3 regions of the Paenibacillus sp. 01T442 genome follow, and region 2 is predicted to be linked to each of the others. Evidence: riboswitches for the same ligand, from Rfam matches in the RefSeq annotation. Region 2 holds a riboswitch; each other region holds the start of a gene.
The links. Region 2 has a riboswitch for thiamine pyrophosphate ahead of thiC (phosphomethylpyrimidine synthase ThiC). Riboswitches for the same ligand answer to the same signal wherever they lie in the genome.
Positions count from the first base shown of each region.

Region 1: linked by a shared signal. The riboswitch ahead of AC1DLM_RS03975 (ECF transporter S component) and the one ahead of thiC (phosphomethylpyrimidine synthase ThiC) in region 2 are both predicted to bind thiamine pyrophosphate.
Region 3: linked by a shared signal. The riboswitch ahead of AC1DLM_RS06810 (thiamine phosphate synthase) and the one ahead of thiC (phosphomethylpyrimidine synthase ThiC) in region 2 are both predicted to bind thiamine pyrophosphate.

Region 1 is NZ_JBFTPF010000002.1:248,262-252,450, reverse strand. It holds gene AC1DLM_RS03985 (AraC family transcriptional regulator) at 1-506, shown strand, start outside; gene AC1DLM_RS03980 (DUF3105 domain-containing protein) at 540-1,235, opposite strand; TPP riboswitch at 1,467-1,576, shown strand; gene AC1DLM_RS03975 (ECF transporter S component) at 1,716-2,312, shown strand; gene AC1DLM_RS03970 (ABC transporter ATP-binding protein) at 2,317-3,816, shown strand; gene AC1DLM_RS03965 (energy-coupling factor transporter transmembrane component T family protein) at 3,807-4,189, shown strand, end outside.
Region 2 is NZ_JBFTPF010000016.1:67,438-71,626, forward strand. It holds gene AC1DLM_RS15730 (Gfo/Idh/MocA family protein) at 1-618, opposite strand, end outside; gene AC1DLM_RS15735 (sugar phosphate isomerase/epimerase family protein) at 621-1,475, opposite strand; gene AC1DLM_RS15740 (AbrB/MazE/SpoVT family DNA-binding domain-containing protein) at 1,755-1,991, shown strand; TPP riboswitch at 2,116-2,225, shown strand; gene thiC (phosphomethylpyrimidine synthase ThiC) at 2,321-4,090, shown strand; gene AC1DLM_RS15750 (beta-galactosidase) at 4,158-4,189, opposite strand, start outside.
Region 3 is NZ_JBFTPF010000005.1:55,798-59,986, forward strand. It holds gene hflC (protease modulator HflC) at 1-328, opposite strand, end outside; gene hflK (FtsH protease activity modulator HflK) at 325-1,332, opposite strand; TPP riboswitch at 1,514-1,612, shown strand; gene AC1DLM_RS06810 (thiamine phosphate synthase) at 1,754-2,359, shown strand; gene thiO (glycine oxidase ThiO) at 2,375-3,598, shown strand; gene thiS (sulfur carrier protein ThiS) at 3,582-3,785, shown strand; gene AC1DLM_RS06825 (thiazole synthase) at 3,790-4,189, shown strand, end outside.

The DNA.
Region 1 (4,189 bases), on a different contig from region 2:
CCTACACCTGTCGCCAGACCGGCAAATTCGACATCATCGCAGATCGGCTGCGTTTGATCCATCGCGGCTGGCAAGACAAACAGCCCTATTACATGGCGCTATGTGAAGCGCATCTGCAAGAGCTGTTTGTGTTTCTCCAACGGGAGTCGGATCAGGCTGCCACAACCTCGACAACCGCACTTCTCGTGGAGCAAATGAAGGGCTATATCCAGAATCATTACCGCGAGCATGTCACCAAGGACGAGTTAGGCAGCTGTATCAGCCGCTCGCCGAATTATGCAGCTTCGCTTTTTCGCCAAGTCACGGGTCAAACGATCAGTGAATTCGTTCACGTCACGCGAATCAAAACAGCCGTCTACATGCTGCGTCATTCCGCCCTGACCGTCACCGAAATTGCCGAGTTTATTGGCTATAACGATCCGTCTTATTTCTATCGTGTATTCCGAAGAATGACAGGTTTAGTACCAACCAAACTAGTTTCAGATCGTGAAACGATTCGGAAATAATTCGGAAATAATTCGCAAGTAATTCGCAAGTAATTACATCGTTCCGCCGCCGAGCCGCACGTTAGCAGGAATTTGCTCAGGACCTTTGTTGATATAGTCGTGAATGAACGTTCCAACACTAGCTTCATCGAATTTGGCGAGTGACATTGTTTTCGTCCAAGCCGTAACCACGACCTCTTGATCGGCTGGCACATCGACATTGGGAACTGCTAGCACACCAGCACCAGCCGTCTTGAAGTGGGTCAAGTAGTCAAGTCGATCGAGCAGCTCCTTCGGTGCATCGGGATGGTAATGGATGATGATATCGCCATGCTCCAAGTTGTGGACAAGCATCTCGTAACCAGGTCTTTCCTTATAGAATCCGAATTTCAAATCATGTGGGCTATGCGTACCTGAAGTAGGGATTTTCATCTCGTACATCAAGGTGCCATCTTTATGATCGCGTCCGTAATCCTTATCTGTTGTGACCTGAATGTTGGCATGGAAATTAAGCTTATCTAAGCTGTACTTGCCTGCGGAGCTTTGAATGAGTGAAGTACCGACGCTGCCGAGAGCGATGATGAGCAGGGCATGTGAGAGAAGGAGCCATGTTTTATGTTTCTTTTTTAGGGCTTGCTTTTCAGCCTTTTTCAACCGCGAGGTGTTGTCTTTGTTTATTCTTGCTGCGAGTACATAACCAATGATAGCTGCAATGAATAGAGCTAGTCCGATATAGAACAATATGGTCATCAATTTCAATCCCTTTCTGCATCGTGGAATCATCCACCCTGAATAAGTTTCTTTGTTGAAAAATAAGAGGACACTACAAATTGTAGTTTTTCTAAGGGGTGGAAGTCAACTTCTAATGTTATCCTGATTTTGGCATGTTACCAGTGCAGACGAGCATGGGGAAGTTTCTCCGTTTCTTTGGGAAAAAAAGGATTGCCAAAGAGCAGATAATCCGCTACAGTTAAGCCAAATGAATAGCAACACGGGTGCTTGATGAAGTCAGGCTGAGATAGTGGCCCTATGCCACTGACCGTTAATCTGATCTGGATAATGCCAGCGTAGAGACCTGATGTGCTTTTTTATGCACAAATGTTCAAGCCTGCCGGTATTCCGGTGGGCTTTTTTTGTCCTTAAGGGGCAAAAAAGACCATGTATCCAAGGTTGGCGTGTTCGCTTATCTCATTGACAAATATGAATGGGGAAAAAGGAGTCGAGAAGAAGATGGAGCAAAAGGAAGCAAGTAAAAAAGGGTTGAAGCTGACAGATATTTTGATCACGATTGTTATTTCAGCCGTGTTTGGTGTGATTTATCGGATTTGGGGACCGATCTATGATCTTATGAAGCCGCTAGGCTTACATGCAGAGCAGTTGAGCTATGGCATGTGGTTCATGGCAGCGACATTCGCGTTCCTCGTGATTCGCAAACCAGGCGTTGCCCTGTTGGCTGAAGTTGCAGCCGCAACGATCGAGGCCTTGTATGGCGGCCATTGGGGCGTGTCGACGCTCGTCTTTGGATTGCTGCAAGGGCTTGGTGCAGAGCTGGTGTTCGCGGCTTTCCGCTATCGTCGCACTAATGTGGGAGTAACGATTCTTGCATCTTTCGCTTCCGCGATCATGTCCATTTTTGTGGATACGTACTATGGCTATATCGATCAGCTGGCATTCTGGAATTATCTATTATTCATTGGTTTACGGTTACTGGGTAGCGCTTTGATCGCGGGTGTATTCGCCTACTATTTGACAGGTGCTTTATCCCGCACAGGTGTATTGAATCTGATTCGTCCAGTTTCCAAAAAAGATTACGACGTACTGGGGTAACGAGATGAGCGAAGGAATGAGCGTTACGAATCTACGGTTAAAATATCCCGGCGATGACGCCCCCCTGATCTTTCAGGGGGTTTCCTTTTCCATCGAGCGGGGTGAGAAGGTACTGCTGCTGGGACCTAGCGGCTGTGGCAAATCGACCCTGCTTCAGGTGTTGAGCGGAATTGTGCCAGACATGATTGAGCTGCCGCTCAAAGCGGATGAGATTCGCAGGCCTAGCCGGTGGGGGTATGTGTTTCAAGATCCAGATACACAGTTCTGTATGCCTTATATTGATGAAGAAATCGCGTTCGTGTTGGAAAATCAGGAAGTGCCGCGGGAAGATATGCCTGCGCGCATCCGGTATTACTTGGATTTGGTCGGGGTGCATGTGCCTGATGCGCATACGTTGATTAGTACGCTGTCCCAAGGGATGAAGCAGCGGTTAGCGATCGCAAGTGTACTGGCGCTTGAGCCAGAGGTGCTCTTTCTCGATGAGCCGACGGCGCTGTTGGATGATGAGGGTACGAAGCAGGTATGGGACACGATTCGAGCCATTAGCGGGGACAAAACTCTCCTTATTGTCGAGCACAAAATTAGCGGCATGCTGGATTTGCTCGATCGGTTGATCATCTTAACTCCAGAAGGCAAGGTATTGGCCGATGGACCGCCGCTTGCCATGTTTGAAGCTTACAAAGAGCAAATGAGGGAATATGGCATTTGGTATCCTGAGGTGTGGGAGGACTATGCCAAGGAGAATCCGCAGGCAGCGGTGAGGGGAGACGACCTATGGAATGGGCATCCCACTAGTGTGGTGCCGTTAGCACCCGTTATGGTCTTCCAGGATTTCGTCGGTGTTCGCGGAGGACAGATCAGGACCTCTGTGGATAACTTTAGCGTTTATCCAGGGGAATGGATCACCGTTATCGGTGCCAACGGTGCAGGCAAAAGCTCGCTCCTCCTCGCGATCATGCGGCTCGTCCCAACCCGCGGAAGCTGTGTGATCGCGGGCGTGAAGGGCAACAAAGTCGAGCACCTTGCGGAGCAAGTCGGCTTTGTGTTCCAGAACCCGGAGTTCCAGTTCGTCACGAACTCCGTGGAGGAAGAGCTGACCTATGGCTTGCCAGAGGGTCAGCCGAGGAACGAGCAATGGGCAGCGGCTGAGCTGCTGCTCCGGGAATACGACCTGCTCGCGCTGCGCGAGCGGCACCCGTTCCAGCTCTCGCTGGGCCAGAAGCGCAGGCTTAGCGTGGCGTCCGCGATGGTTCGCGGGCCACGCATCCTGCTGCTAGATGAGCCCACCTTCGGGCTCGATGCGCGCGGCACGCTGCGCATGCTCGAGGGGCTGGAGCGGCTGCGCGCCAGCGGGACCGTGATCGTGATGGTGACACACGATCACGAGATCGTCAAGCGCTGGGCAACGCGCGTCTGGCAGGTCGAGGCCGGGCGCGTGACGGAAGTCGAGCACGCATCCATTATTTATGCTGTCCCGGGAGGAGAGCCGCTGCTATGCAAATAACGTTCCCCTTTCGCGAAACATGGCTGCATCGGGTAAATCCGGGTGTGAAGCTTGTCTTATCGATTCTGCTATTCATCGTTGTCGTCTTCACTCATAATCTCAATATGATGCTGTTCCTGACGTTAGGCGCGTTGCTTCCGCTGGCGCTATTATCCGGACATCCTACGAAGAGACTGCTGCTCTATGCGTCACCATTTCTGCTGATTTTCGTGTCCTCCACAGCGGGCATGATGATGTTCGGTATCGGGGAGACCGAATGGTTTCATCTTGGGATCATTAGAATTACCGAGGAAAGCTTCTACCGCGGGATCCATCTTGGTTTGCGCGGCATCCAGGTTGCTTCCGTCGGCTTGCTGTTCAGCTTGACCACGCG
Region 2 (4,189 bases):
CGTCTGAGTAGCCACCTTGCCAAAGACAGTGTGTACGTCACCAGCGAACCACAGCAGCAGATCCAAGCAATGAATCCCTTGGTTCATCAGAGCTCCTCCATCTTCGGCAATCGTTCCACGCCATTTCGCGCTATCATAATAAGACTGGGATCGATGAAAGGGGAGTGACACCTCAACCAGCAGAAGCTTACCGAGATCACCTTCATCCAAAACCCGTTTAATAGCTTGATTCTGTGCTTCAAATCGCCGCTGTGAGATGACAGAGAGTGTAACATTATTCGCTTTGGCCGCTTGCACAAGCCGTTCCGCATCGTTCACATTCATGCTGATAGGCTTCTCGATAATCAGATGCTTGCCCGCACTCACGACCTCCAAACCGATGGCAGCGTGACTGCCGCTTGAAGTTGTGACACAGACGATATCCACATCAGACCTGGTCAAGAGCTCACGGTAGTTCGTCGTCCAGGTGCAGCCTTCTCGCTCAGCTACCGCTTTCGCCTTCGCTTCCGCTCGACTAGATACCACGACTAGGCTTGCCTCTTCGATTTGACGAATAGCCTCGATATGAAAATCAGCTACCGATCCACAGCCGATAATGCCGAACCTCCAGTTAGCCAACCCTACACCTCCTCAAGCAGAGCTCGAAGCGCATCCAGCGTCATTCGCGTACCTGTCAGCTGGGTTCCGCCTTCTGGAACAAAATGCGTTTCAATCGTATACAACCCCGTATACCCATCCGCTTCAAGCGCCTTAATTTGAGCTGTTATATCCACATTCCCAGAACCAAGAGGCACACATTTCGGTGTTCCATCTTGACGAATGTAAGCATCCTTCAAATGGACATGGGCCAATGCATTTTTCATGTACTGGTACCCGCTTGGGAATGCCTCTCTGGCGCCATACGCTTCATTGCCTGGATCCCAAAGGCCCCGAACAGCTGGAGAATCGATGGCAGACACAAGTGCCGCCACTTCCTCAGCAAAGCCTCCGTTACAGGAAGGCTCATTCTCTAGGAGCAGGATCACGCCTTCGCGTGCTGCAATGTCGCCTGCCCTTTTTAAATGATGAACAATCTCATCACGATGCTGCTCCGGCTCCAACTCTCGCCAAAACGAGAAAATACGGATGCGCGTTGTCCCCAGCAGTTTTGCGATTTCGATCACTCTATCCAGTTTCTTAAAATGCTCCTCTACACTTTCCTCCTTCTGCCCAAACGTGTCCCCCGATTCAACCATTCGCTTCGGATCCAACGCGCATTTAAACAAAGGAGATGCAATGGCGGAGACATACAGTCCACGCTCTTCAACCATTTTGCGGATGCCAACGATCTGATCGTCAGCCAACACGGATACATTCATGCCATTCACAACTCTTACTTCAACATGTTGCAAACCCTGCTCTGCAGCCCAATTCAACGCTTTCTCGAAATCCGGAGATACTTCATCCGTCAGTACGCCTAATCGATTCCAAATCAATGAATAACCTCCACCTTCGCTTGAGCATGCGATTCTGTTTTCTTCTTATTTTTCCTAACTATACCAAGATTGTCTCGGTCAAAGTTGACGTTTCTATTGAAGTAAGTTTACATTTTTTTCGCTTTCTTTCAGCAGTATTGATATGGGCAACTACATGAAAATCACAGCCAGTAAATAAAAGGAATTTGAGTGCATATGTGGAATAGTCTATATACACAATATGAGTCTTTGTAACTACGAGAAGTAGTTCCTTCGTTCATGAAAAAAGGAGGTAATTGTATGAAATCGACGGGAATTGTAAGAAAAGTTGACGAATTGGGACGGATTGTTTTACCTATTGAGTTGCGTCGGACACTCCATATTGAGATCGGTGACGCCATCGAAGTCTATGTGGACCCTGAGCGTATTACGCTCAAGAAGTATATGCCTGCGTGCGTGTTCTGTGGGAATTTCGAGGACATGACCTATTTCAAAGGGAAGCTTGTATGCGGCAATTGTATTGAAGAGATTACGTAGTAATTCTCGTGACACACGAACATCGGCAAAGTCGAACATAGCCCTCAGGGATGATCCTGATKGGCTATTTTTTATAAAATAACGATTGCAATAGTTAGAAATAAAGTGTAGATTAAATACCTAAGTGCATAATCACGGGAGCTTGGTGAGACCAGGCTGAGAGGATAGTTATAACTATCGACCGTTAAACCTGATCTGGATAATGCCAGCGGAGGAACACAAGATCTCTTTGTATACCAGGAGACCGCCTCTATTAGAGATGCGGTCTTTTTTTCGCAGCATGAATCCTCCGCTTGATCAAATCAATTATAGGAGGCATGTAAATGTCAATGGAAACAAGTAAAGAAACCGACTCTTCTTCAATCTCCTCTTTTCCGGGAAGCAAAAAAGTGTATGTCGAGGGCTCACGAAAGGACATCCGAGTCCCTATGCGTGAAATCACTTTGAGTCCTACCACGGGCGCTTACGGCGAACAGGAAAATGCCCCTTTGCGTGTCTACGACACAAGTGGTGCTTATACAGATGAGGAAATCCAAACCGATATTCGTGCAGGTATTGCGCCTAATCGTTTGAATTGGATTGTAGAACGCGGCGATGTAGAAATATATGAAGGAAGAACGATTAAACCGGAAGATAACGGATATACCAAGGAAGAGAACGTTACCGAAGTTTTTCCAGGCTTACATCGTCACCCGATGAGAGCGAAAACAGGTCGTAACGTAACCCAGATGCATTATGCACGTCAAGGTATCATCACGTCCGAAATGGAATATATCGCGATTCGCGAAAATGTATCTCCGGAATTTGTGAAAGACGAGGTCGCTCGAGGTAGAGCGATTATCCCCGCCAATATTAATCACCCTGAAAGTGAGCCTATGATTATTGGACGTAACTTTCTCGTAAAAATCAATGCGAATATTGGAAATTCTGCTGTATCGTCCTCCATTGAAGAAGAAGTGGAAAAAATGAGATGGGCTACTCGGTGGGGCGCTGATAATATTATGGATCTCTCAACGGGTAAAAACATTCATACCACCCGAGAATGGATTATTCGTAATTCCCCTGTTCCTATTGGTACCGTGCCAATTTATCAAGCACTAGAGAAAGTCAATGGAAAAGCAGAAGATTTGACGTGGGAAGTGTACCGTGACACGCTTATTGAACAAGCTGAGCAAGGTGTCGATTACTTTACGATTCATGCTGGTGTTCTGCTGCGTTATGTTCCTCTTACGGCCAAACGAGTGACAGGTATTGTTTCACGAGGCGGATCCATTATGGCAGCCTGGTGTCTCGCCCACCATCAGGAAAACTTCCTGTATACACATTTTGAAGAGATCTGTGAAATCATGAAAACCTATGATGTATCCTTTTCTTTAGGCGATGGTTTACGCCCAGGCTCCATTGCAGATGCCAATGATGAGGCCCAGTTTGCAGAACTAGAAACACTAGGCGAACTCACCAAAATCGCCTGGAAACATGATGTACAAGTCATGGTAGAAGGTCCTGGTCACGTGCCCATGCATTTAATCAAAGAAAATATGGATAAACAACTTGAAATCTGTGATGAGGCTCCTTTTTACACATTAGGACCGCTTACAACGGATATTGCTCCGGGCTATGACCATATCACTTCGGCCATTGGAGCAGCGATGATAGGCTGGTTTGGTACTGCCATGTTGTGCTATGTAACTCCCAAAGAACATTTGGGTTTGCCCAATAAAAATGACGTTCGCGAAGGGGTTATCACCTATAAAATTGCTGCTCATGCCGCTGATTTGGCCAAAGGTCATAAAGGCGCCATGGATCGCGATAATGCGTTATCCAAGGCACGTTTTGAATTCCGTTGGCATGATCAATTCAACTTATCTTTGGATCCAGAAAGAGCCATAGAGTACCATGATGAAACACTTCCAGCAGATGGTGCCAAGGTTGCTCATTTTTGTTCGATGTGCGGTCCTAAATTCTGCTCCATGCGAATTTCCCAAGATATCCGAGACTTTGCCAAACAACAGGGCCTTGAGGAAGCTCAAGCCATCGAAAAAGGAATGAATGAAAAGTCAGAGGAGTTTAAGAAAGCGGGCCACGCCCTATATACGTAAGTGATGTTATAGAATAAAAGGGTTGCGCGTGCAATGCGCGCGCAACCCTTTTTTCATTCAGCTGCTACTACTTCACCTCGACCTGCACTTGCTCAGGTC
Region 3 (4,189 bases), on a different contig from region 2:
TGATCGATTGAATCGTACGCAAGAATTGCTGAGCATCATCAATGCGCCATACCGTATAGTTATCAACTTCGATCGGCTTTTTATCTTTGGTCAAAATGGAAGTAGGCTTGCTATCATACACCATCTGATATTTGGGAAGCGTACGAACCGATTCAATGAATGGAATTTTAAAATGAATACCAGGTTCTGTTTGGATACGAACGGCTTCTCCGAATTTGAGAACGACGCGGTATTGGCCTTCTTTGACAATAAAGATGGAAATCAGGAACAAAATGACGACAACGATACCAAGGATGGATCTCATAATCCATTTGCTTTGTAAGGTCATTTCGCAGTCCCTCCAGTCGTACCAGTTGCAGCAGCAGGTGTGCGCAACAGCTCATTAATTGGTAAATATTTGACCGTTTCGCCCGTGCTGTCGCTGATGAAAATTTTGGCATTCGGCAATATTTTTTCTAACGTCTCGATGATAAGTCTGCTCTCTGTTACTGATTTATTATTGGCATACTCCGCATACAGGGCATTGAACTTCGCCACATCCCCCTGCGCATTCAAAATCCGTGATTTCTTCTGAGCTTCTGCATTCTCAAGCAGTGCTTGAGCGTTACCGCGCTCCCTTGGAAGGATATCATTTTCGTATTTCGTCGCCACGTTAATCTTCGTATTTTTCTCTTCACGCGCATTGGTTACATCTTTAAAAGCATTCTGTACATCGCCAGCTGGCGGCTCGATATCTTGGAATTTCAAATCGACAATATGAATACCCGTTTGATACTTCGTCTGCATCTCAATCAATCGTTCTTTGACCTTGCCTTGGACCTCGGTTTTTCCTTCTGTAATGGCAAAGTCTAGCGCCGTAGCGCCGATAACGGAACGAATCGCTGCACTCGCCGAGTTACGTAGGAATAGTTCTGCATTATCAATATTGTACAAGTAGTTCCGCATGTCACTGATATTCCATTCCACCACGGCATCAGCGGATAAAATATTTTCATCCCCCGTGATCATCATCGCTTCTTCTTCTACGGGAGTGATTTTGCCACCTACTTCACGGAAGCCGATTTGGATCCGTTGCGTCTTTTTGGCAGGAAGTACAATCACCTGTTGAATAGGAAAAGGGAGTTTAAAGTGAAGCCCAGCTTCCTTCTCTGTCGTATATTTGCCTAATGTTAAAATAGCCGCCTTCTCATGCTCCTGTACCGTGTAGAAGGTGGACGATCCAAAAATAAGGACGAGAACGATAACAAGGCCGATAACAATTTTGGTCATCAAACCTGGCGGAAGGGAAGAGGGTCTTCGTCGATCGGGTTCTGGCAGTACAAATGGTTCCATGGCAAACACCCCTTAATATAAGATTTACTGATATTCTATACGGGAAGTTTTGGAAATGGTTTCAATAAGGAGACGTAATTCTCAGCAAGCTGAGAAAGACTAGGTCGACTGTAAGATGAATGGAAAATTGTTATTTCCAAGAGTTGGCTGTCATGCTATGATGTTTAGTAATTGCATACGAATGAATCCCTAGGGGCGCCGAGAGGCTGAGACAGTGTAGACTGAACCCTTTGAACCTGATCTGGTTTATGCCAGCGGAKGAAAGTGGAACGAGCTTTGGAGCCGATTTTATATCTGTTTATGATGAGGCAGCCTACAACCACTTTCCTGAGGAAAGTGGTTTTTTTGTGTTACTTACTAAGTCGGGATGAATAGTGCTGTAAAGACAAGTGGTGTTTGGTGGAGAGGAAGTGGGCCGTAGGTGTCGGAGAAAGAGTTGCATGTCATATCGGGCGGGAAGCATACATGGTCCGAGATCGCCAAGATTGCGGCGCAGATTCACCCGTATGTCACAGCGATTCATATTCGCGAGAAAACGAAGTCCTTGGACGAAGTGTTTATCGGCGTTCAGTACTTATTGGAGCAAGGGGTTCCTGCCAAAAGACTGTACGTCAACGGGTTTCCCTCTATCGCTCTAGCCTTGCAAACAGGGGGGCTTCAGCTTCCAGGCTCGACGCCATCGCTTGTTATTCAGGATGAGTTTTGCCGTGGGATACAGCGCATCGGAGTCTCTGTGCATCAGGCAGACGAGGCGATGTGGCGTGAAAAAGAAGGGGCTGATTATCTTATGTTCGGTCATATTTTTGCGACCAACTCTAAGCAGGGCGTGCCGCCTAGGGGCTTGGAGCAGTTAAGACAATTAGTTCATCACGTTAATATTCCGGTGATTGCGATAGGCGGGATGACACCTGCAAGGGTAAAGTCCGTTCTGGATGCAGGAGCATCCGGCATCGCGGTGATGAGCGGAATATGGGAAGCAGCGGATCCCCTTGGAGCCGTTCTGGCCTATCATGATGAGCTTCATTAAATAGAGGTGAGCGAAATGTCAGCAGCAAGATCCCATGTCATCATCGTTGGCGGTGGTGTTATCGGTACATCCATCGCATATTACTTGGCTAAAAGAGGGCAGTTCGTCACACTGCTAGAGCGCAGCCAACTCAGCACCGAAGCTTCTGCTGCGGCAGCAGGCATGCTCGGTGCGCAGTCCGAGATGGAAAACACCGGCGCCCTGTTCCAATGGGCGCGCCAAAGCCGTGCCATGTTCCCCGAGCTGAGCGGGGAACTTCGAGAACTCACGGGCATCGACATCGGTCTCGTCCGTGAGGGCTTGCTGAACGTCGCGCTCAGCGACGTTCAAGAGGAGGAGCTGCGCGCGCGGGAGAAGCTCCAGCGCGCCGCGGGCGAGAAAGCCCAGTGGCTCAGCGCAGCTGAAGCCACGGCTATAGAGCCCGCGCTGAGCGCAGCCACGCGCGGAGCCCTGTACCTGCCCGAAGATGGGCAGGTCGATGCTCCGTTGCTGGCGGCGGCATTCGCGCAGGCGGCGCAGGTGCTTGGGGCGAAGGTGCAACCGTTCGCCCAGGTGCAAGGGCTGCTGACCGCGCAGGAGCGCGTCATCGGMGTGCTGACGGCCGCTGGTCCGCTCTACAGCGACCACGTGGTCGTCGCCGCAGGCACGTGGAGCGGTCAGCTGCTAGCGGGCATCGGCATCGACTTGCCGATGTATCCCGTGAAAGGCGAGTGCTTCTCCGTTAGGACGCCGAAGCCGCTCCTGAAGAAAACCCTGTTCTCGCCAGGGTGCTATATCGTTCCGAAAGCCGGCGGACGGCTGGTGGTCGGCGCGACGGTCGTGCCGCACAGCTATGACCGCAAGGTATCGCTCTCGGGCTTAGCCGAGCTGATGGATCGCGCGAGGGGGCTGATGCCCGCCCTCGGCGATGCAGAGTGGGAGAAGGCTTGGTCGGGGCTGCGCCCGCAGACAGCCGACGGGCTGCCCTACATCGGCAAAGTACCGACGGTGGAGGGCTTGTATACAGCGTGCGGTCATTACCGCAACGGGATTCTGCTGAGCCCGATCACCGGGAGGGTGATGGCGGATTGGATTTTGGGCGGAGATGGCGGAGGAGACCAAGGGAATAGTGCGATAGCCCCTTGGCTGGATGCCTTCAGCCCGGATTTTTCGCCAAAGACCACGCGAGTGAGTCAGCAGGGTCAAGACATATTTTCAGCTACAGGAAAGGAATTGATAAGCATTGAAACTGCACATTAATGGTCAGCAGGTTGACGTACCCGATACGATTAGGACCGTTGTGGAGCTGCTTGCGCATTTCGACCTAAGCGACAAAATGCTCGTGGTTGAGCATAACGCAGCCATTTTACATAAAGAGGATCACGCTGGTGCTGAGCTTGCGGAAGGTCACAAAATTGAGATCGTTCATTTCGTTGGAGGAGGATAAAGATATGTTAAAAATCGGTCCATATGAGTTTCGTTCACGTCTGTTGCTAGGTACGGGGAAGTTTCCTGATTTTCAGATTCAAAAACAAGCGGTGGATATTAGTGAGTCCCAAATTCTGACGTTTGCCGTTCGTCGGATGAACATTTTTGAGGCGAGTCAGCCGAATTTCTTGTCCATGTTGGACACGTCGAATTTCACGTTGCTGCCGAATACAGCCGGTGCCAAAACAGCCGAAGAAGCCGTCCGCATCGCACGTTTAGCTAAGGCTTCTGGCCTGTGCGACATGATCAAAGTCGAAGTTATTGGGGATGAAATGACGCTGCTGCCCGATCCTGTGGAAACGCTGAAAGCGTCGGAAATGCTGCTGGAGGAAGGATTTATCGTACTTCCTTATACATCGGATG